Regions from separate parts of the Bradyrhizobium sp. 142 genome, predicted to be linked through region 1. Evidence: predicted binding sites of a transcription regulator. Region 1 holds the regulator's gene; each other region holds the start of a gene.
The links. The regulator LexA, encoded in region 1, represses DNA repair genes until DNA is damaged. The targets are predictions, from matches to a motif close to TGTTCNNNNTGTGTTCNG.
Positions count from the first base shown of each region.

Region 2: the regulator LexA is predicted to act here: its motif matches at 1,558-1,575, upstream of IVA82_RS41955 (ATP-dependent Clp protease adaptor ClpS).
Region 3: the regulator LexA is predicted to act here: its motif matches at 3,255-3,272, upstream of IVA82_RS07380 (helicase-related protein).
Region 4: the regulator LexA is predicted to act here: its motif matches at 1,521-1,538, upstream of uvrA (excinuclease ABC subunit UvrA).

Region 1 is NZ_JADPKQ010000118.1:42,939-47,881, forward strand. It holds partial or broken gene IVA82_RS12065 (HAD family phosphatase) at 1-86, shown strand, start outside; gene glp (gephyrin-like molybdotransferase Glp) at 650-1,861, shown strand; gene lexA (transcriptional repressor LexA) at 2,037-2,738, shown strand; gene IVA82_RS12080 (hypothetical protein) at 3,305-3,739, shown strand; gene IVA82_RS12085 (GAF domain-containing protein) at 3,960-4,901, shown strand; partial or broken gene IVA82_RS12090 (ComEC/Rec2 family competence protein) at 4,911-4,943, opposite strand, start outside.
Region 2 is NZ_JADPKQ010000457.1:2,300-7,242, reverse strand. It holds gene IVA82_RS41960 (ATP-binding protein) at 1-717, opposite strand, end outside; gene IVA82_RS41955 (ATP-dependent Clp protease adaptor ClpS) at 814-1,527, opposite strand; gene IVA82_RS41950 (MarR family winged helix-turn-helix transcriptional regulator) at 1,727-2,191, shown strand; gene IVA82_RS41945 (enoyl-CoA hydratase) at 2,205-2,975, shown strand; gene IVA82_RS41940 (methyl-accepting chemotaxis protein) at 3,086-4,943, shown strand, end outside.
Region 3 is NZ_JADPKQ010000071.1:2,585-7,527, forward strand. It holds gene IVA82_RS07380 (helicase-related protein) at 1-2,984, opposite strand, end outside; gene IVA82_RS07385 (DUF3108 domain-containing protein) at 3,796-4,605, opposite strand.
Region 4 is NZ_JADPKQ010000222.1:19,424-24,366, forward strand. It holds gene IVA82_RS20295 (outer membrane beta-barrel protein) at 1-428, shown strand, start outside; gene IVA82_RS20300 (outer membrane protein) at 658-1,347, shown strand; gene uvrA (excinuclease ABC subunit UvrA) at 1,636-4,617, shown strand.

The sequences.
Region 1 (4,943 bases):
GGGAGCGCGGGCACGCGGATTGACCGCGGTACACGTCATGTCCGCCCGGCGACGTCGGAGAGGCGCTCAGGGCCTTGGGGATCTGATCGGGAACCCGGTTCCCCGGAACCAAATTGTCCCAAATGAGGAACCAAATCATTTTGCGCAATTTTATACGGAGTTCCGGGAACGGAAGCCCCGCCTCCGGACTATTGAGTCCGTCGGTATTTCTACGGACGGACACATCATCGTGTTGGGCAAGACCTACCTTACCAAGCAGGCCTCTCTCCTTCTTGAATTCGCCAGAACCACCTCGGACTCGGAGCTCTCGGCCAAGCTGATCAGTAAGGCCGCCGATCTGAAGTCTCAGGCGGATCCGCTGCCCGACAAGGATCAGGGTCTCCAAGCTCCTGACGTCCGTTCCAACGGGCCTACAGGGAGTTGATCGATGCTGGCCGTGGCTCTGGTCGTTCTCGTCCTTGCCATGGCCACGCTGGTCCCCGTCGTTCTCGTCGTCTGGATCATGCCGCGCCGGACCTGACGGCTACTCTTACCGGGCAAAGTCAGGCACGATGATTCATCCTGCCTCGCCGTCGTTTTGCCTCTGCGCTCGCGCTCGGCTAGAACTTCGCCGTTCTTCGTCCGACCGTGCCCTGCAGGAGTTTTCCCCGTGGTCTTGATGCCGGTTTCTGACGCGCTCGCAGCGGTGCTGGCGGGGACAGAGCCTCTGGCCGAAGAGGTGATCCCTCTCGCCGATGCCTTCCATCGCGTGCTCGCGCGCGACGTCGCGGCGCGGCGTACGCAGCCGCCGCAGGCGATGTCGGCGATGGACGGATATGCCGTGCGGACAGCCGATGCGGCAAAGATCGATGCAGAACTCCACCTGATCGGCGAGGTCGCCGCGGGCCGCCCGTTTGCGGGAACGGTCGGGGCAGGCGAAGCGGTGCGAATCTTCACCGGCGGCGTCGTTCCCGATGGCGCTGATGCCGTCGTGATCCAGGAGGATACGGGCGCGGATGGCAAGCGCATCACGATCAAGGAAGCCGCAATCGTGGGGCGTCACATCCGCCCCGCCGGCGTCGATTTTCGCGAGGGCGACGTGTTGCTGCGGACGGGCACCCGCCTTACCGAACGAGATCTGGCGCTCGCCGCCGGCATGAATCAGCCCTCCCTTCCGGTCCGCCGCCGTCCGAAGATTGCGATTCTCGCGACCGGCGACGAGCTGGTGATGCCGGGAACCGCACCCGGCCCCGGACAGATCGTTTATTCCAACGGCTTCGCCCTGCACGCGCTAGCGCGCAGCGAAGGCGCTGAAACCATCGACCTTGGAATTGCCGCGGATACCCTGGACGCCACCACCTCCGGCATCCGCCGCGCCCGCGACAGCGGCGCAGACATCCTGATCACGACGGGCGGCGCATCTGTCGGCGACCACGACCTGGTCAAGCCGGCGCTGGAGGCCGAGGGCATCTCCATGGCTTTCTGGAAGATCGCGATGCGGCCGGGCAAGCCGATGATGCACGGACGGCTCGGCGCGATGCGCGTGATCGGCCTGCCCGGCAATCCCGTGTCATCCTACGTTTGCGCGTTCCTGTTCCTGGTTCCGCTGATTCGCGCGCTGTCTGGCGGCTCAGTGATTCATCACCGCCGCGAGCGCGCCGTGCTCGGCCGCGATGTCGGTTCCAACGATGCGCGCGAGGATTATCTTCGCGCGCATCTGGAGGTGCGGGAGGACGGAGCGCTGGTCGCCCTTCCCGTCAACCATCAGGATTCTTCGCTGCTTGCGAATCTGGCTGCGGCGCAGGCACTTCTCGTGCGCGCGCCGTTCGCGCCGAAGGCCGAGGCGGGCATGCCTTGCGAAGTGCTGCGGCTGCCGGCTTGAACGCGCCGACCGCACGCGTTTCCATAACTTTGTCGCGTTCACGGTAAATTAAGCAGTTGCGGAACACATATCGAACATATAGTGTCCGTTCATGATTTGTTTCGAGCATCTAGCGGCTCGCCGCTGAATTCGCCGTCTCGGAATCGAACGACATCAACCGGGGGATTTGGTCGAGATGTTAACGCGCAAACAATACGAGCTTCTGCGGTTCATCAGCGAACGTTTGAAGGAAAGCGGCGTGCCGCCCTCTTTCGACGAGATGAAGGACGCGCTCGATCTGCGCTCGAAGTCGGGTATCCATCGCCTGATCACCGCGCTCGAGGAGCGCGGTTTCATCCGGCGTCTGCCCAACCGCGCCCGTGCCATCGAGGTGATCAAGCTGCCCGAGCTCCAGGCCGCCGCCGGCACCCGCCGCGGTTTCACGCCGAGCGTCATCGAAGGCAATCTCGGCAAGGTGCGCGCGAGCTCCAGCGCGTCTACGGACGACGGTGAACGCCCCGTTGCCGTGCCGGTGATGGGCCGCATCGCGGCCGGTACGCCGATCGAGGCGTTGCAGACCCGCAGCCACACAATCAGCGTACCGCCCGACATGCTCGGTTCAGGCGAACATTACGCGCTCGAAGTGCGCGGCGATTCGATGGTCGAGGCTGGCATCCTCGACGGCGACATGGCGCTGATCCAGCGCAACGAGACTGCCGATACCGGCGACATCGTCGTCGCGCTGATCGACGAGGAGGAAGCAACGCTGAAGCGCTTCCGCCGCCGTGGCGCCTCGATCGCGCTCGAGCCCGCCAACGCGGCTTATGAGGTGCGCATCCTGCCGCCGAACCGGGTCAAGATTCAGGGCAAGCTGATCGGGCTGTACCGGAAATACTGAGCGTACCCGACGGTCACGCGATACCCATTGGAGCGGACGGATTGTCCGCTCCGGCTGGATGGTCTCTCTGGTTCTGCACAGATGATCCGGCCACCCCTCCAGCGCTACATCCTCGGCACGCCGCACGAAGCAGTCATCGCTTCGCGGCCTTGTGAGACCGAGGAGACAACCATGCGCAAGATCATTCTGAGTATGCTCATGACCGCTTTGATCGGGGCGCCGCTTCGCAAGCCGTCGCCGCACAGTCGCATCATCATGCCCGCAAGGAGACAGCGGTGAGCACGCAATTCCGCAATGCCCACAGCGCGGTCGAACAAACGTCGCAGCCGAATTGGCCGTATTCCGGCTGGTCTGCACCAGCGGGCCGCTGACGTTCGAGTCCGCGCAAAATGCACGGACGCAGGCTTTGTTCCTACTGGATTCGGGAAAGATAATGTGATCGCAGCCTGCGGCGGCGAGCCGCAGATTTGCCTACAACCGAGCAGATGCTTATGTACTTTCCACTCTGATAGAGGCCTGCGCCTCAGAAGAGGCGCGGGTTGCTATCTTCGAATGAGGAGCACCCGATGTGTGACTACAGCCTGCATGCCGTCGCGACGCGCCCGGCCGAAGTCGGCGAGACGATCGTCACGACAACCTTCCGCGGCACCTCGACGCGCGGCTTCGCCTCCGAAGCCGATCTCTCCGTCGCGGTCTGCCTGCTGCCGGGAACGGAGCTCGCCTTCGCCGACAACGTCCGCTACGACAATCGCTGGATCTGGACGCGTACCGTCAACTCGCGCGTCGGAAAGTTCGGCAAGATCGATTCGCACATTCCCGATCGCCACCACGACGCGATCGAATTTCCCGACGGCAAATACGTGTTGGTCACGCAACTCGTCGAAGGCCAGCGCGCAACCGTGCTGCAGCTGCCGGTGAGCCAGCCGGTCGGCGAACGCGAGCACAAGCCGCAGATCATCGCCGACAGGCAGCCGACCGTCACCCGCTTGCCGATCGGCTGACACTGCCGTCCCCGGCCGCAAGGTCGAGGCCAGGATTGAAATTGCCATCGCCGGCCGAGGCCGGCGAGATGGAGTGTTTTGCGGCCCTCGAATTCAGATGGGCGGCTCCTGCCGCCCGTACACGTCGCACGAAGTTTGGGCCGCCCTGCCTGAATTTTGAACGCCCGCTCCGTGGCCAAATGGCCGATGCTGATGCAGCTTGAGGCGGCGGGCACGCTCGATGAAGACCTTCATTCGCGTCGTTGAACTCTGGGTGCCTGACCAGACGCGCATGCGGCTGGAATTCGGCGGCGGCCTCTACAGCGAAGGCCTGTGCGCGTTCAGGGCCGTAAGCGAAAACTTGCGCTTCGGATATGACGAGGGCCTACCAGGCAAGGCCTGGTCCAGCGGCCACCCCGTGATCCTCACCAAATTCGCCAACTCGTATTTCAAGCGGACCGATCAGGCCATCGCGGCGGGGCTGACCTGCGGCGTGGCGGTGCCGGTGTTTGCCGGCGAATTTTTGCAAGCCGTCATGGTGCTGTTCTGCGGCGACGACGAGGCGCATGTCGGCGCGATCGAGCTCTGGCACAACGATCCGGACGTCTCCCACGAGATGGGGCTCGTCGACGGCTATTATGGCGCCGCGGACATGTTCGAGTTCAACTCGCGCCACACCAAATTTCCACGCGGCTTCGGCCTGCCCGGACGCACCTGGAAAGCGGGCGCACCGCTGATCATCAAGGACCTGCACGACGCCAAAAGCTTCCTGCGCTGGGAGGACGCCGCCAAGGTCGGAATCAACCTGGGCGTCGGCGTGCCCTACCGGACCGGCGCCGACCACACCTGGGTCCTGACATTCCTTTCCGCGCAGGCCACGCCGATTGCGCGGCGCTTCGAGATCTGGGTGCCGGACGCGGCCCGTTCGGCGCTGGTCTTTCGGGCCGGCGATTGCAGTGCGCAGACCGACCTTGCCGCGCTCTATGCGACGAAATCCATCGTCAGAGGCGAAGGAAGCATCGGCGGAGCCTGGGCAACCGGCATGCCCGCGCTCAACGACGATCTCTCGCATGACGCCTCGATCGCGGCCTCGGAAGCTCGCGTATCGGGGCTGAGCCGGATGGTGGCGCTGCCGGTCATCGGCAATGCTGGACTCGAAGCCCTGTTGGCCTGGTATCTGTAGCCGTTCCGCTCAATCCTCGGCCTGCAAGTCGGCCTCCGATGG
Region 2 (4,943 bases), on a different contig from region 1:
AACCGCGTCTTTCAGCGGCAGTCCTTTGCCGTAGAGCCGGACCAGCTTGCCGCGGCCGGTCTCATCGGGGAGCGGCACCTCGATGGCCTGATCGATACGGCCGGGGCGCCCAGCGAGAGCACCTTCGAGGTCCTCCGGCCGGTTGGTGGTCAGGACGAACAGGATGTCTGCATCCTCCTTCAGCCCGTCCATCTCGTTGAGCAGCTTGTTCAACATGGATTCCTCACAGGGTCCCATGTCATCGCGGTCGCGGGCGATGAGATCGACGTCCTCGATCACCACCATCGATGGCTGGAGCAGCCGTGCCAGGCTCATATAGGCGCCGAGCAGGCCAATTTGCTCGGCGGTGATGATCAATGTCGTATGTCCAGGCAAATGTGTTGCGAGGTAGCGGATCGTATGGGTCTTTCCGGTGCCCGGTGGCCCGTACAACAAGATGCCTTTGCGCGTCGACTGGCCGAGTCGGCGCAATTGGTCCCGGATGTTGACGAAGGTCAGAACGTTGCGATCGAGCAGCCGCAGGGTCTGCTCCGGCAGGATCACCTCGTTCCGCGACACCGGCGGCAGCCGATGCACGGTGATGCCGCGCGAGCGACCGCGATAGTCGGCATCGAGCGACAGGATCTTGCCTCGATAGCTGCGCGCAGCTTGAACGGCCTGTTCGAGCTCCCCAAAACACTGCTGGACGAGGGCCGCGCCCGCGGTGCCCGACGGCACGAGGATCTCAATCCGAATTCCCGGTTCGCGGCTGTATTCACGGTGAGCAGCAACACCGCGTAACGAAGACCATCCTGCTCGCACAGCCACAGGCCGTTATCGAGACATTTGACCGGGCTCTTCTCGCCGACATCCATGTCGGAATATTGCAACGGTGCAATCGCGAGCGCATGGCGGCCTTCCCGGAGGAGCCGCGAAATCGACAGCGTTTCGTAGCGCTGTTCCTCGTTCAGCCCGAATAGCCGGTTTGCCTCGCTGAACAGCTGGTCGATTGCGTGCCTGCACGTCGACCCGCATATGCCCGGGAAACTGACGGATCGTGGTCACGAGCTTGCTGCGAGGGACGTTGGCAAAGTGCCAATCCAGCACGTCGCAGGCGTATTCGAACTCCTTCTTCGGCTCTTCCGGTGCGGTCATGCTGTCTGCTACACGAATGCAGTCGCTGCACAGCCAGACCGTACGGCTGCCGATTCGAACATCCGTCTGCCCCTCAGGCTTGCCGCAGAGTTCACAGGGAGTCCTGATCTCTTCTAGTCCGAAGTTTGCGTCTAGTGTGATCTTCAGGGGATGCTGGCCCAGCCAGATATATTGCTGGGCCGCCTTGAAAAGCGCCTCTGCGACGGATTGCGGGTAGGGACCGCAGGCGGCTTTCTCCTCGCGCTCGATCCGCGTGACCAGCGCGGCTGCTTCGCGCTCCGACTTGCCGAAAACCTGGCGGAGCAGCGAAATGACGAACTCGTCCGGTGTGTCTTCATCATTGTGAATCACGAGCTGAGCCGGCTCACGTTCGCCGCGCACATCATTCGTCATGAAATGACTCCACTGCAACCAGAGCTAGAATAGAACAAATAAGAAACACAAAAGAAAGCGCCCGTCAAGCGGGACGGCCGCCTCAAATCCCCGATCGGTTCGAATTCTAATGCGCTGGTCCGCCGGGCGCCTCCACGCGCCGCGTCGTCATAGCGTCACCCTCTTTGACAAGGCGATTCGTTCCGGCTATCTATTTCGCATGCGAAATAATTCGGCCGCCGCGAAGCATCATCGGCTGATCTACCTGCTGACCGTCGGGCAGCGGCGGTTGCAGCGCTGGATGGCGGCGCGGCCGGACAACGATGTGACACCAGCGCAGGCCGGGCTGTTGTTCATTCTCGGCAAGCAGGACGGCGTGCTGATGGGCGAGGCGGGCGCTGCGCTCGATCTCGGCCCCGCCGGGATTTCCGGCCTGGTCGATCGCACGGCGGCGGCAAAGCTGGTCGAGCGGCGGGCCGACCGCGACGACGGACGCGCCTGGCGCATCTGGCTGACGCCGAAGGGCCGTACCGCGCTGGCGCAGGCCAAAGCGGGAGCCGCTGAAGTCAACGCGGCGCTGACGCAAGGATTTACCAGCGCGGAGATCGATATCGTCGCGCGCTGGCTGACGAGCATTCAGGACAAATTTCCCAAGGACAAGTTTCCAAGGGATCCAGAAGAATAGCAGGAGCACACTCATGACCGAGCACGTCCGGACCGAGAATAATGCTGGAATTCTCACTCTCACGCTGGCACGTCCCGACAAGAAGAACGCGCTGACGGATGCGATGTATGGCAAGCTCGCCGATGCCATCGAATCCGCAGAATTCGATCCGTCCGTCCGCGTGATCCTGATCCGTGGCGAGGGCGACATGTTCACCGCCGGCAACGACGTCGGCGAGTTCGCCGCGGTCGCATCCGGCAAGTCTAAAGGCAGCCGCAACGTCGTGCGCTTCATCCAGTCGCTGGCGCGCTGCACCCGGCCGCTGGTTGCCGCCGTCCAGGGCCGCGCCGTCGGCGTCGGCACCACGATGCTGCTGCACTGCGACCTCGTGGTGCTCGCCGACAATGCGCAGCTGTCGACTCCCTTCGTCAGCCTCGCGCTGGTGCCGGAAGCCGCCTCCAGCCTGCTGATGCCGGCCCGCATCGGCCATGCCCGCGCCTACGAGATGTTCGCGCTGGGCGAGACCGTGCCGGCCAAGACCGCACTGGAATGGGGCCTCGCGAGCCGCGTGGTGCCGCTCGACAAGCTCGATGCCGAGGCGCTCGCGCTCGCCCAGCGTCTGGCCCGCCAGCCGGCCGGCGCGCTCATCGCCACCAAGCGGCTGATGCGCAATGGCGAGGCTTTGGTCGCGCAGATGCAGGCAGAAGGCGAGCAGTTCGCGCAGCGCCTGCGCACGGCCGAGGCGCGCGAGGCCTTCACGGCGTTTGCCGAGCGCCGCCTGCCGGATTTCACGAAGGTCGCTTAACCGGCCCTGCGAGGCGCGGCAGGCCGGAAAGCAAGTATTTTACTACAACCTTAACGAAACATTGGCAGGTGGCGATGCAGGGTCGCTCGTGAAGAGTAGGTCCCCGATCCATGGCAATGTTTAAGAAATCGGTAAGCTCGCTTCTCCTGACGCTGATGGCCTTGCTGGCCGCCGGCGCGCTGGCCAGCACGGCGATCCAGATGGTCGGGGCCTTCGGCCGCCATCGCGACAGTCTCGAGACCGAGCGGCTTGCCGCCGCCGACAAGGCGATCTTCCATGGCGTGCTGTCGCTGCGCAACAATCGCGGCGATGCCCAGAGCGCGTTGCTGGGCGAGGATGATCCGCACGCCAAGCTCGGCGCCGCCGAGAAGGCCGAGCAGACCGGCTATGAGGCCATCGTCGCGGCGGTCTCGACGGTGGAGTTTGCGCGCCGCGACGAGCTCGCAAACACGCTGAAGCAGCGCTGGAGCGAAGCCGCGCCGAAGTTTCAGCTGTTCTACGATGAAGCCAAGCAGCCTCGTGCCGAGCGCAAGATGGAGCGAACCGCGGCCTGGTACGATGCGGTCACCAAGGTGATCGATACCGCGAATCTGGCATCCACCGCGGTATCGAACCGCGCCTGGATGGATGATCCCTTCATCGCCCGCATGATCCAGGTCCGCCGTCTCGCCTGGCAGGTGCGCGACCGCTATGGCATCCAGTGCTCGACCTTGCGTCCGCATGTCAATGCCAGCAAGCCGCTCGACGAGACCCAGAAGCAGACCCTCGCAAGCTGGAACGGCTCCATCGCCTCCGGCTGGACCGGGATGGACGAACTGCTGGCCGCGCCCGACGTGACCGCGGAGATGGTTAGTGCCGCGAAGGACGCGCGAGCCAAGACCGACGGTGTGCTCAAGCAGATCGGCGAGCTTACTAAGAACTTCGACGGCAGCGGCCGTCCCGCGATGCCCGCCTCGGAGTGGAACGCGCTGTGCCAGTCGCCCTTCGCGTTCATCGTTGCGGTCGCGAACAAAGCGCTGGACCAGTCGATCGCGCGTGCCGAGACCGTTCAGGCGAAGGCGCTCACCAACCTCGTGGTGCAGTCGCTCGCGTTCCTGCTCGCTCTCGCCGTGACCCTGGCCGGTGTGTATGTGATACGCAATCGCCTCATGCGCCCGGTGCGCGCCATCCTGGACGCTATCGCGCGGATCGGCGGACGCGACTATGCGACACCCGTGCCGCAATCCAGGCATCCCGACGAGTTCGGCACCATGGCGGCCGCGCTCGAAAGCCTGCGCGAGAGCGCGGCGACCGCCGAGCGCCTGGGCCTCGAACGTGAATCGCAGCAGGCCCTGCAGCTCGCCCGCTCCGGCACCGTCGATGCCGCGTGCCGCAGTTTCGACGACACCGTGCAGGCCGTCATCCACAGCGTGGCGGCGTCGGCGAGGGAGCTCGATGCGACGGCGGCCGATGTGCGCTCACTGGTCACAAAATCGAGCAGCCAGACCGCGGCGGTCTCCTCCTCTGCCGAGCAGGCCACCAACAATCTTGAGACCATCGCGGCCGCGACCGAGGAACTCTCCGCGTCGGTCGGCGAGATTTCCGCGCAGGTGCAGGCCAGTGCGCGCGGGGCGCGTGAAGCCGTGGTGCAGGCCGAGCAGACCAATGCGACGGTCGAGATCCTCGACCAGACGGCGAGCCGAATCGGCGAGGTCGTGAAGATGATCAATGCCATCGCCGGTCAGACCAATCTCCTGGCGCTGAACGCCACCATCGAAGCCGCTCGCGCCGGCGAAGCGGGTCGCGGCTTTGCCGTGGTCGCCGGTGAGGTCAAGAACCTCGCGGCGCAGACGGCAAACGCAACGGAAGAGATCTCGCGCCAGGTGGAGGAGATCCAAGGCGCGACCGGCCAGGCCGTCGCCGCCATCCGCGCGATCGGCGGCGCCATCGGCGGCATCGACGAGAAGATGACGGCGATTGCGGCAGCCG
Region 3 (4,943 bases), on a different contig from region 1:
TGCGCACGCAGCTGATTGTGGTGACGCTGGTGGCGATGGCGCTCGTGGCGCGGCTTGCGATCCTCATGACGGCCAGCGGGACGCCAGACCTCGACGAGCTCGGGCTCCGCAGGTGCGGGTTCCACAGGCGCAGCGGCATCGGCCGATGTGGCGGCTTCCGCTGCGGCGGTCTCTGCGGGTGCAGCCTCGAGGCTCGGAACCTCCTCAGGCGCGGCGGCCTCTTCAGCCGGCGGCGCGATGCCAGGGGCGTCTTCCGGTGTGACGGGGGCTTCGCTTGATGCTTCCAACGCCGGCCCGGCTTCCGGTGCGGGCTCGTCGTGCTGCTCCATGCCGGGCGCGTCTTCGACCGTGACCGGCTCGGCGGCGACTTCGGTGGATGCAGTCGACTCCTCCGGGAGGCCGGCAACGGCCTCGGCTGCGATCTTGGTTGAGGTCTCGCTCGACGTCTCTGCGCTGCCCTCGGCGGGCAACGTTTCGGTTGCGACCGTCTCCGCGACAGGCGCCGCCGGCTTCGGCGGCAGCGGTGCGCGCTTCTCCATGCGATAGCCGAGCGCGCGCAGCACCGAGGCGAAATCTTCGCCGGCCGAGCCGGTGAGCGAGGTCATCGCCTGCGTCACGACAAAACCGCGGCCGTCGAACGCGCCGGCCGGCTTTTCGCCGGGCGAATTCTCGCGCCACGACAGCGCCGGGCGGATCAGATCGGCGAGCCGTTCCAGAATGTCGACGCGCACGGCGCGCTCGCCGGCCTGCTTGTAGCCGAGCACGCGATAGGCATCGCGCGGCAGCTGCTTGTCGACCGGGAACGAGGTGCGGCCCGAGCTTGCCAGATGCTGCGCGCCTGACAGCGACGACAGATCGACATTGTCCTGCTTCAGCGCCCACAGCAGTGCGGCAAGCGCACGCGCCGCGGGCTTCAACAGGCCGGGGAAATAGAGGTGATAGGCGCCGAAGCGGACGCCGTATTTGCGCAAGACGGCACGCGATGGCTGGTCGAGATCCTTCAGCTCGCTCACGATCTTCGGCCGCTCCAGCACGCCGAGCGCCTCGACCAGCTGATAGGCGATGCCGCGGGCAATGCCGGTGACGTCAGCCGCTTTCGACAGCTCGAACATCGGCCCGAGCAGCTTTTCGATATGCGTCTTGAGCCAGAGATCGAGCCGCGCCTGCACCTTGTCGCGGGGCGCGCCTGTCAGCCGCTCGTCGGAGATGATGCGGATGCGCGGATGCAGCGCCTCGTCTGCGGCGGTCAGCCGCGCCACGGCATCGCCGGTCCAGCGGATGGTGCCGTCGGACGTCAGCACGAACTGCTCGTCCGGCGCATTGCCCAATTTTTCGGCGCGCGCATTGATCTCGCCGGCGAGCACCGCCTGGGCGGCAGCCTGCAAGGCTTTCGCATCCGAGCCGGCTTCCGCCGCATCCGGTGCAAAGGTGAAGCCATCGAGGCGGCCGATGACATGGCCTTCGACGATGACTTCGCCGGTCTTGCCGATTTCCGTATTCAAGCTCGTGTTCTCCCGCAAGCGGCGCATCAATACACTGGTCCGACGATCAACGAAACGCTCAGTCAAGCGTTCATGGAGCGCATCCGATAATTTATTTTCGACCTCCCGCGCGATCCCCTGCCAGTGTTCGGGGTCGGCGAGCCAGTCCGGCCGGTTGGCGACGAAGGTCCAGGTGCGGATCTGCGCGATCCGCGCCGACAGGGTGTCGATGTCGCCGTCGACGCGGTCGGCCTGGTCGATCTGGGCGCCGAACCAGGCGTCGGGAATGCGGCCCTTCTGCATCAGGAAGCCGTACAGCGTGGTCACCAGCTCGGCATGGGCGGCCGGCGACAGCTTCCGGTAATCCGGGACCTGGCAGGCTTCCCACAGCCGTTCCACAGCCGCTTTGCCATGCGCGATATCGCGCACCTCGACGTCGCGGGCGGCGTGATCGAGCACCCGCATGTCCTCGGCGATCGGCGCGCGCGTCAGGGACTCGTGGCCGGGGGCGAGGTTCAGCGAGACCTGGAGCGCGCCGAGCGAGGCGAAATCCAGCCTGGCATTGCGCCATTGCAAAACCTTGACGCTGTCGAAAGTGTGGTTCTGCAGCGCGTTCACAAGCTCGGGCTCGAACGGCGCGCAGCGGCCGGTGGTGCCGAAGGTGCCGTTGCGCGTGGCGCGCCCTGCGCGGCCGGCAATCTGCGCGAATTCGGACGGCGTCAGGCGGCGGAACTGGTGGCCGTCGAACTTGCGGTCGGAGGCGAAGGCGACGTGGTCGACGTCGAGATTGAGGCCCATGCCGACCGCATCGGTGGCGACGAGATAATCGACGTCGCCGTTCTGGAACATCGCCACCTGCGCATTGCGCGTGCGCGGTGACAGCGATCCCAGCACCACGGCGGCGCCGCCATGCTGGCGGCGGATCAGCTCGGCGATGGCGTAGACTTCATCGGCGGAGAAGGCGACGATCGCGGTGCGCCGCGGCTGGCGCGTGATCTTGCGGTCGCCGGCGAATTCGAGCTGCGACAGCCGGGGCCGCGTGATCATGGAAACGCCGGGCAACAGACGCTCGATGATCGGGCGCATCGTCGCAGCCCCGAGCAGCAGCGTCTCGTCGCGGCCGCGGCGGTTGAGGATGCGGTCGGTGAAGACGTGGCCGCGCTCGAGATCAGATGCGATCTGGACCTCGTCGACGGCGAGGAAGGAGACGTCGAGGTCGCGCGGCATCGCCTCGACGGTCGAAACCCAATAGCGCGGCGCCTTCGGCTTGATCTTCTCCTCGCCGGTGATCAGCGCGACGGCCTCGGGTCCGGCGCGATCGGCGATCTTGTTGTAGACCTCGCGCGCCAAGAGCCGCAGCGGCAGCCCGATCATGCCGGACGAATGCGCCAGCATCCGTTCGATGGCCAGATGGGTCTTGCCGGTGTTGGTGGGCCCGAGCACTGCAGTGACGCCAGCACCGGGGGCGCGCTCGGAGGCGAAGGGGGAGGAGGAAAAAGGCATGTAGGGGATTAGGTAATGGCGATTTGGGGCGAATGTCAGTGCTGTTTGGGGCGATGGCGCGAAGCGCTCATCGTGCGTACACACCGCTGTCATCGCCCGGCTCGACCGGGCGATCCAGTATTCCAGAGGCGGCGCAGATCAAGCCGAGAGGGCGCGGCGTACTGGATGCCCCGGTCAAGCCGGGGCATGACAGCGGAGAATACGGCGACGCTCCCCAATCCTCGCGCAACTGTCTCACTTTGCGACGCTTTTCCCGTTGGCTTTAAGCTTCGGAACGACTCCAGAACGAATCGCGGCCGAATCGCTGACGGCGTGTTGAGTCCTGTTCCGTTCACGCAAGATGTCGCGGGACGTTGGTTGCCTCGCACTAGATGGAGTTTCGCGCTGTCGCACAAGCGGCGTTTGCGTGGCGGGTTTCTTAAAGCTGGGGACGGCGCGGAGTCGAATCAGAATCGGGGAGGAGTCAAATGGATTCACGTGGGCGGACCATCCAACACCAAAAGCGTGAAAACAACCCCATGCACAGTAGGTAAGTCGTTGAAATGACGGGCTTGTTTACCGGCCAAAAATCTCCTCCCCGTCATTCCGGGGCGCGCGTCAGCGCGAGCCCGGAATCCATCGCACAACGATCTCTGCGGCCTGATGGATTCTCAGATGCGCAATTGCGCATCATAGCTCGCGCCAAAGGGAGCGCGCCCCGGAATGACGGGGGGCGGAAACCGTAGCCTGCATGGAGCGCAGCGGAATGCGGGGGGCCGCGGGCGGGAATCCCGGATTTCGCTTTCGCTCCATCCGGGCTACGCGGCCGCGCCTACTGCGTCTTGGCGACTCTGGGCGGCTGGGCTGAGGTGATGAAGCTGGTGGCTTCCAGCATCGCCGGGCCCAAGGGCGTCGGCACTTTCAGCCAGAACGGGACCAGGATCCGCGTGCCCGCCACTGGCGCAAACGCGATCTCGATGTTGCGCTGGGCGGCGAGGTATTTGATCACGGGGCGGTCGGGGATGTAGCCGGCGACGGGGACGAAATACAGCGAGCAGACCACGACCGGGCCGCGATAGCCCTTTTCCGCCTTCACCGTTTCCATGCGCTTGAAATCGAGCTTGAGCTCGTAGCGCATGCGGCCGTCGAACACCGGCGCGGAATTTTTGCAGGCCTCCGCCGACAGGGGATCGCCGGTGCCGGGCACGCGCAGCAGCGAGGCCGTCATCGGGTCCCAGACGCCGCGGCGATGCGCCTCGGTGACGACGATGCGATCGGCATCGACCGGCGGCTCCGGCAGAATCGCAAAGTCCTTCACATTGCCCTTGTCGAGCGTGATGCGGATCTCTTCGGTTTTCTTCGAGGTGGTGGTGGAGGCCTGGTAGCCGGTCGCGACCAGCGCGCCGTTGACCACGCGCCCCTGCGAGGCGCCGGTGCCGGACCCGTTGGCGATCGATTTCAGCAGCCCCGAGGTGCCGCCCGAGGCCGCCGCGGAAAACACCTCGTCCTGGATGTCGATGTTCCAGGCGCCCTTGCCGACGGGAATGCCGGCCAGCGTCGCCTCATACTGCGCCTCGAGCTTGCCCTGCGCCGCCGCCGGCTTCGCCTCCCAGGCGAAAGCCAGGGCGCACAGCGCGGCCAGAGCCCGCCGGCCGGCGCGATGCAGCCGGGGCAGATGAGGGATCAGGGTCAGCACGAAGCCATCCAATGCGGCCGTCAGGCCTTGTTAGGTAAGCCAAATATCGCGGCAAACCAAATAATGTGTCCGGGCGCAAAGGCTGCGGAACTCCAGGCGACTTTTCGGGTGCGATTACGCCCTTTATGTGATGGTAAGCGGTTTTAATCATTGCCGTTTTGGTGATTGCGCAACCGCGGGCTCGAATACCTCTCCCGCTTGCGGGAGAGGTCGGCGCGACCGGGCGATGCGAAGCATCGTCTCGCGCGCCGGGTGAGGGCTCTCTCCTCTTGGGGACACCATCC
Region 4 (4,943 bases), on a different contig from region 1:
GCGGAGACAACATCAGCCCGACTCTAGCGTTTCAGCAGGATCGTACGCGAATCGATGCTTTCGGCCTGATAACCGGCCAGGTTGGCTATGCCTGGAACAATGTGTTGCTCTACGTGAAGGGCGGCGCTGCGGTGGTTAACGACAAATATGACCTTCTCGTCGCACCAGGGTTCGTAGGTGCCGGTACGGTGTTCGGCTCGGCTCGCGAAACCCGCTGGGGCGGCACCGTTGGTGCGGGCCTCGAGTTCGGCTTCGCTCCGAACTGGTCTGTAGGCTTCGAGTACAATCACATTTTCCTCGGCAATCGTAACGTCGACTTCACGTTTGGCGGTGCGTTCGTTCAGACCGAGCGTATCCGTCAGGACGTCGACATGGGCCTCATCCGCGTCAACTATCGCTGGGGTGGTCCGGTGATCGCGAAGTACTGAGATCCCTCTGATACTGCTCACGATCAAAGGCCGGCCTCGCGCCGGCCTTTTTGCTGCACAGGCGGCACGAATAGGGCAGCCAGCACTACCTTTCAGCATACCGTGGCTTTTCGGGTACACAACTTGCGGCTTCAACGGTGTATGCACGACCTCAGTTGGACCACAGCGTCCGATGTCTTTCCGCTCGCGGAAGGCAACAATAGAAACTGGGACTGGGATTAAGTTGAAAATGAAAAAAGTTTTGTTGGCTTCGGCCTGTTTGTTCGCACTCGCCGCTCCGGCTTCGGCGGCCGATCTCGCGGCTCGCCCCTACACCAAGGCTCCGGTGGCTGTGGCCTCGGTCTACAACTGGACCGGCTTCTACCTCGGTATCGTCGGCGGCGGCGCCTGGGAGAACGGCTCGGGCGACCCGAAGATGAAGGGCGGCTTCGTCGGCGGCACTGCCGGCTACAACTGGCAGACCGGCAACGTCGTGTTCGGTGTCGAGGCTGATGGCGCCTGGGCTGACGTCAGCGCTTCGGCGACCGGCCCCGTCGCTGTCCCCGGCTTCGGTGTTGTCTCCACCACACTGAGCTCGAAGACCGATGCCATGGGCACCGTGCGCGGCCGCATCGGCTACGCCGTCAATCAGGTCCTGTTCTACGGCACCGGCGGTTACGCCTGGATCGACAACAAGCTCAGCCTCTCCGCGCTCGGCGTGACCGCCTCGGACAGCAAGTGGCACTCCGGCTGGACCGTCGGTGCGGGCGTCGAAGCGTTCTTCGCTCCGCAGTGGTCGGTCAAGGGCGAGTACCTCTATCGCAGCCTCGGCGGCGAGACCTACTTCTCTGGCGCCCTGCCCACCGGCACGCTCAACTTCCACACCGTGCAGGTCGGCGTGAACTATCACTTCGGGGGCCCGGTGGTCGCGAAGTACTGATCTTCGCTTCCAACGCCATCGCGTTACGAAAGGCCGGCCTTGCGCCGGCCTTTTTGTTTTCGCGCGGCGCCGCAGCGGCTCTTCGGGACTGTTCCAGGCCCTGCTGCTGCCAGATGCCGCCAGCGCGCCAACAATCCGTTGACGATTCGCAAACCCCACTGGAAATCCGTCGCCGTTCTTCCTACGTTCGCTGACCATACCCATCGGCGCCGATCCCGGTTCCGGGCGAAGCGCGCCTTTTTCGTTGGCGCGATCGCGCGCCTTTGGGATTCCTTGAGGACCACCAGGATGGATGAAGTGATCAAGGCGAAGCGCCAACAGCAGAACGCGGGCTCAAGCCTGCGCGCAATTACGATCCGTGGCGCGCGCGAGCACAACCTCAAGAATGTCGACGTCGAGATTCCCCGCGACAAGCTCGTGGTGTTCACCGGCCTCTCCGGCTCCGGCAAATCCTCGCTCGCCTTCGACACCATCTATGCCGAGGGCCAGCGCCGCTACGTCGAATCGCTCTCGGCCTATGCCCGCCAGTTCCTTGAGATGATGCAGAAGCCGGACGTCGACCAAATCGACGGCCTGTCGCCGGCGATCTCGATCGAGCAGAAGACGACCTCGAAGAACCCGCGCTCGACCGTCGGCACGGTGACAGAGATCTACGACTACATGCGCCTGTTGTGGGCGCGCGTCGGCGTGCCCTACTCGCCCGCCACAGGCCTGCCGATCGAAAGCCAGACCGTGTCGCAGATGGTCGACCGCGTGCTGGCGCTGCCCGAGGGTACCCGCCTCTATCTGCTCGCGCCGGTCGTGCGCGGCCGCAAGGGCGAATACCGGAAAGAACTCGCCGAATGGCTCAAGAAGGGCTTTCAGCGCGTCAAGATCGACGGCACCTTCTACGAGCTCGCCGAGGCGCCGACGCTCGACAAGAAATTCCCGCATGACATCGACGTCGTCGTCGACCGCATCGTGGTGCGGCCCGACATCGGCCAGCGCCTCGCCGAAAGCTTTGAGACCGCGCTGAAGCTCGCCGAAGGCCTCGCCGTCGTCGAGTTCGCCGAGGCGCCGGGAGCGGCGGCGCCTGCGGAAGAGAAAAAGAAGACCGCAAAGATCCACGACAAGAGCGGTCCCGAGCGCATGCTGTTCTCGGAAAAGTTCGCCTGCCCGGTTTCCGGCTTCACCATTCCGGAGATCGAGCCCCGACTGTTTTCCTTCAACAACCCCTACGGCGCCTGCCCCGCCTGCGGCGGGCTCGGCGTCGAGCAGCATGTCGACGAGGATCTCGTCGTCCCCGACAAGGATGTAACGTTGCGCAAGGGCGCGATCGCGCCCTGGGCCAAGTCGTCATCGCCCTATTACGTGCAGACGCTGACCGCGCTCGGCAAGCACTACAAGTTCACGCTCGACACCAAGTGGAAGGATCTTGCGAAGAAGACGAAAGACGCGATCCTCTATGGCTCCGGCGAGGACGAGATCAAGTTCTCCTACGAGGACGGGGTGCGCTCCTATGACACCAAGAAGCCGTTCGAGGGCGTCATCACCAACATCAACCGCCGCTATCGCGAGACCGAGAGCGAGTGGGCGCGCGAGGAGCTCGCGAAGTATTTCCACGACGTGCGCTGCGAGGCCTGCAAGGGCTTTCGGCTGAAGCCCGAGGCGCTCTGCGTCAAGATCGGTGGCAAGCATATCGGCGACATCTCGGAGCTGTCGGTCAAGGGCGCCGGCGCCTGGTTCGAGACCGTGCCGGAGGCGCTGAACACCCAGCAGAACGAGATCGCCGGCCGCATCCTCAAGGAGATCCGCGAGCGCCTGACCTTCCTGCTCGACGTCGGCCTCAACTATCTCACCCTCTCGCGCTCCTCCGGCACGCTGTCCGGCGGCGAGAGCCAGCGCATCCGCCTCGCCTCGCAGATCGGCTCGGGCCTGACCGGCGTGCTATACGTGCTGGACGAGCCGTCGATCGGGCTGCATCAGCGCGACAACGCGCGCCTGCTCGATACGCTCAAGCGCCTGCGCGATCTCGGCAATACCGTGATCGTCGTCGAGCATGACGAAGATGCCATCCTGCTCGCCGACCATGTCCTGGACATCGGTCCCGGCGCCGGCATGCATGGCGGCAACATCATCGCCGAGGGTACGCCTGCCGAGATCATGCGCAACCCGAAATCGCTCACCGGCAAATATCTCACCGGCGAGCTCGAGGTCGAGGTGCCGGAGCGGCGCCCGCCAAACCATCGCCGCACCATCAAGGTGGTGAACGCGCGCGGCAATAACCTCAAGAACGTCACCGCGGAGATTCCGCTCGGCCTGTTCACCTGCGTCACCGGCGTTTCCGGCGGCGGCAAGTCAACGCTGCTGATCGACACGTTGTACCGCGCCATCGCCCGCAAACTGAACAACGCCAGCGAAGGCGCCGCGCCCCACGATCGCATCGAAGGCCTCGAGCACATCGACAAGATCATCGACATCGACCAGTCGCCGATCGGCCGCACCCCGCGCTCGAATCCTGCGACCTACACCGGCGCCTTCACGCCGATCCGCGAGTGGTTCGCCGGCTTGCCCGAATCCAAGGCGCGCGGCTACGAGCCCGGCCGTTTCTCGTTCAACGTCAAGGGCGGCCGCTGCGAAGCCTGCCAGGGCGACGGCGTCATCAAGATCGAGATGCACTTCCTGCCCGACGTCTACGTCACCTGCGACGTCTGCAAGGGTAAGCGCTACAACCGCGAGACGCTCGAAGTGCTCTTCAAAGGCAAGAGCATCGCCGACGTCCTCGACATGACCGTCGAGGAAGCTGCCGAGTTCTTCAAGGCGGTGCCGCGCGTGCGCGAGACCTTTCAGACCCTGCACCGCGTCGGCCTCGATTACATCCACGTCGGCCAGCAGGCGACGACCCTGTCGGGCGGTGAAGCCCAGCGCGTCAAGCTGGCGAAAGAACTCTCGAAGCGCGCCACCGGCCGCACGCTCTACATCCTGGACGAGCCGACCACCGGCCTGCACTTCCACGACGTCAAGAAGCTGCTGGAGGTGCTGCACGAGCTGGTCGCGCAGGGCAACACGGTCGTCGTGATCGAGCACAATCTGGAAGTCATCAAGACCGCCGACTGGGTCATCGACTTAGGCCCCGAAGGCGGCGACGGCGGCGGCGAGATCGTCGCCTGGGGCCCGCCGGAAGACATCGCGAAAGCGCCGCGGAGCTATACGGGGAAGTTTCTGGCGCCGGTGCTGGCGAAGGCAAGGAAGCCGAAGCGGCGAAGGACGGCGAGCGAGGCGGCGGAGTGAGGTCTGTCAACGACGCGCAGCAGCGCTAAGAGCCACTCCTCCATGACGCCTCCTCAATGAAGGTCAAGTCGGTCTACCAAATCGTCGCCCCGTTCGCGACCGACTCGGACATTTCGCGCGAGCATATCAAGAATTTAATTGAGTATCTCCAACCCGGGCGCGAAATGAGGATCCGAGGGGATACGTCGATGACGGCGAAAAACTGTTCGTACGAAGCAGGAAGCTGACACGAACAGAGGAAAAATATCTGAACCTCAAATTCATCATCCCCGTTCGATGGACGTTGGAATTCTCAGGCTCGTTCAAATTCCCTGGCGCCAAGCGGT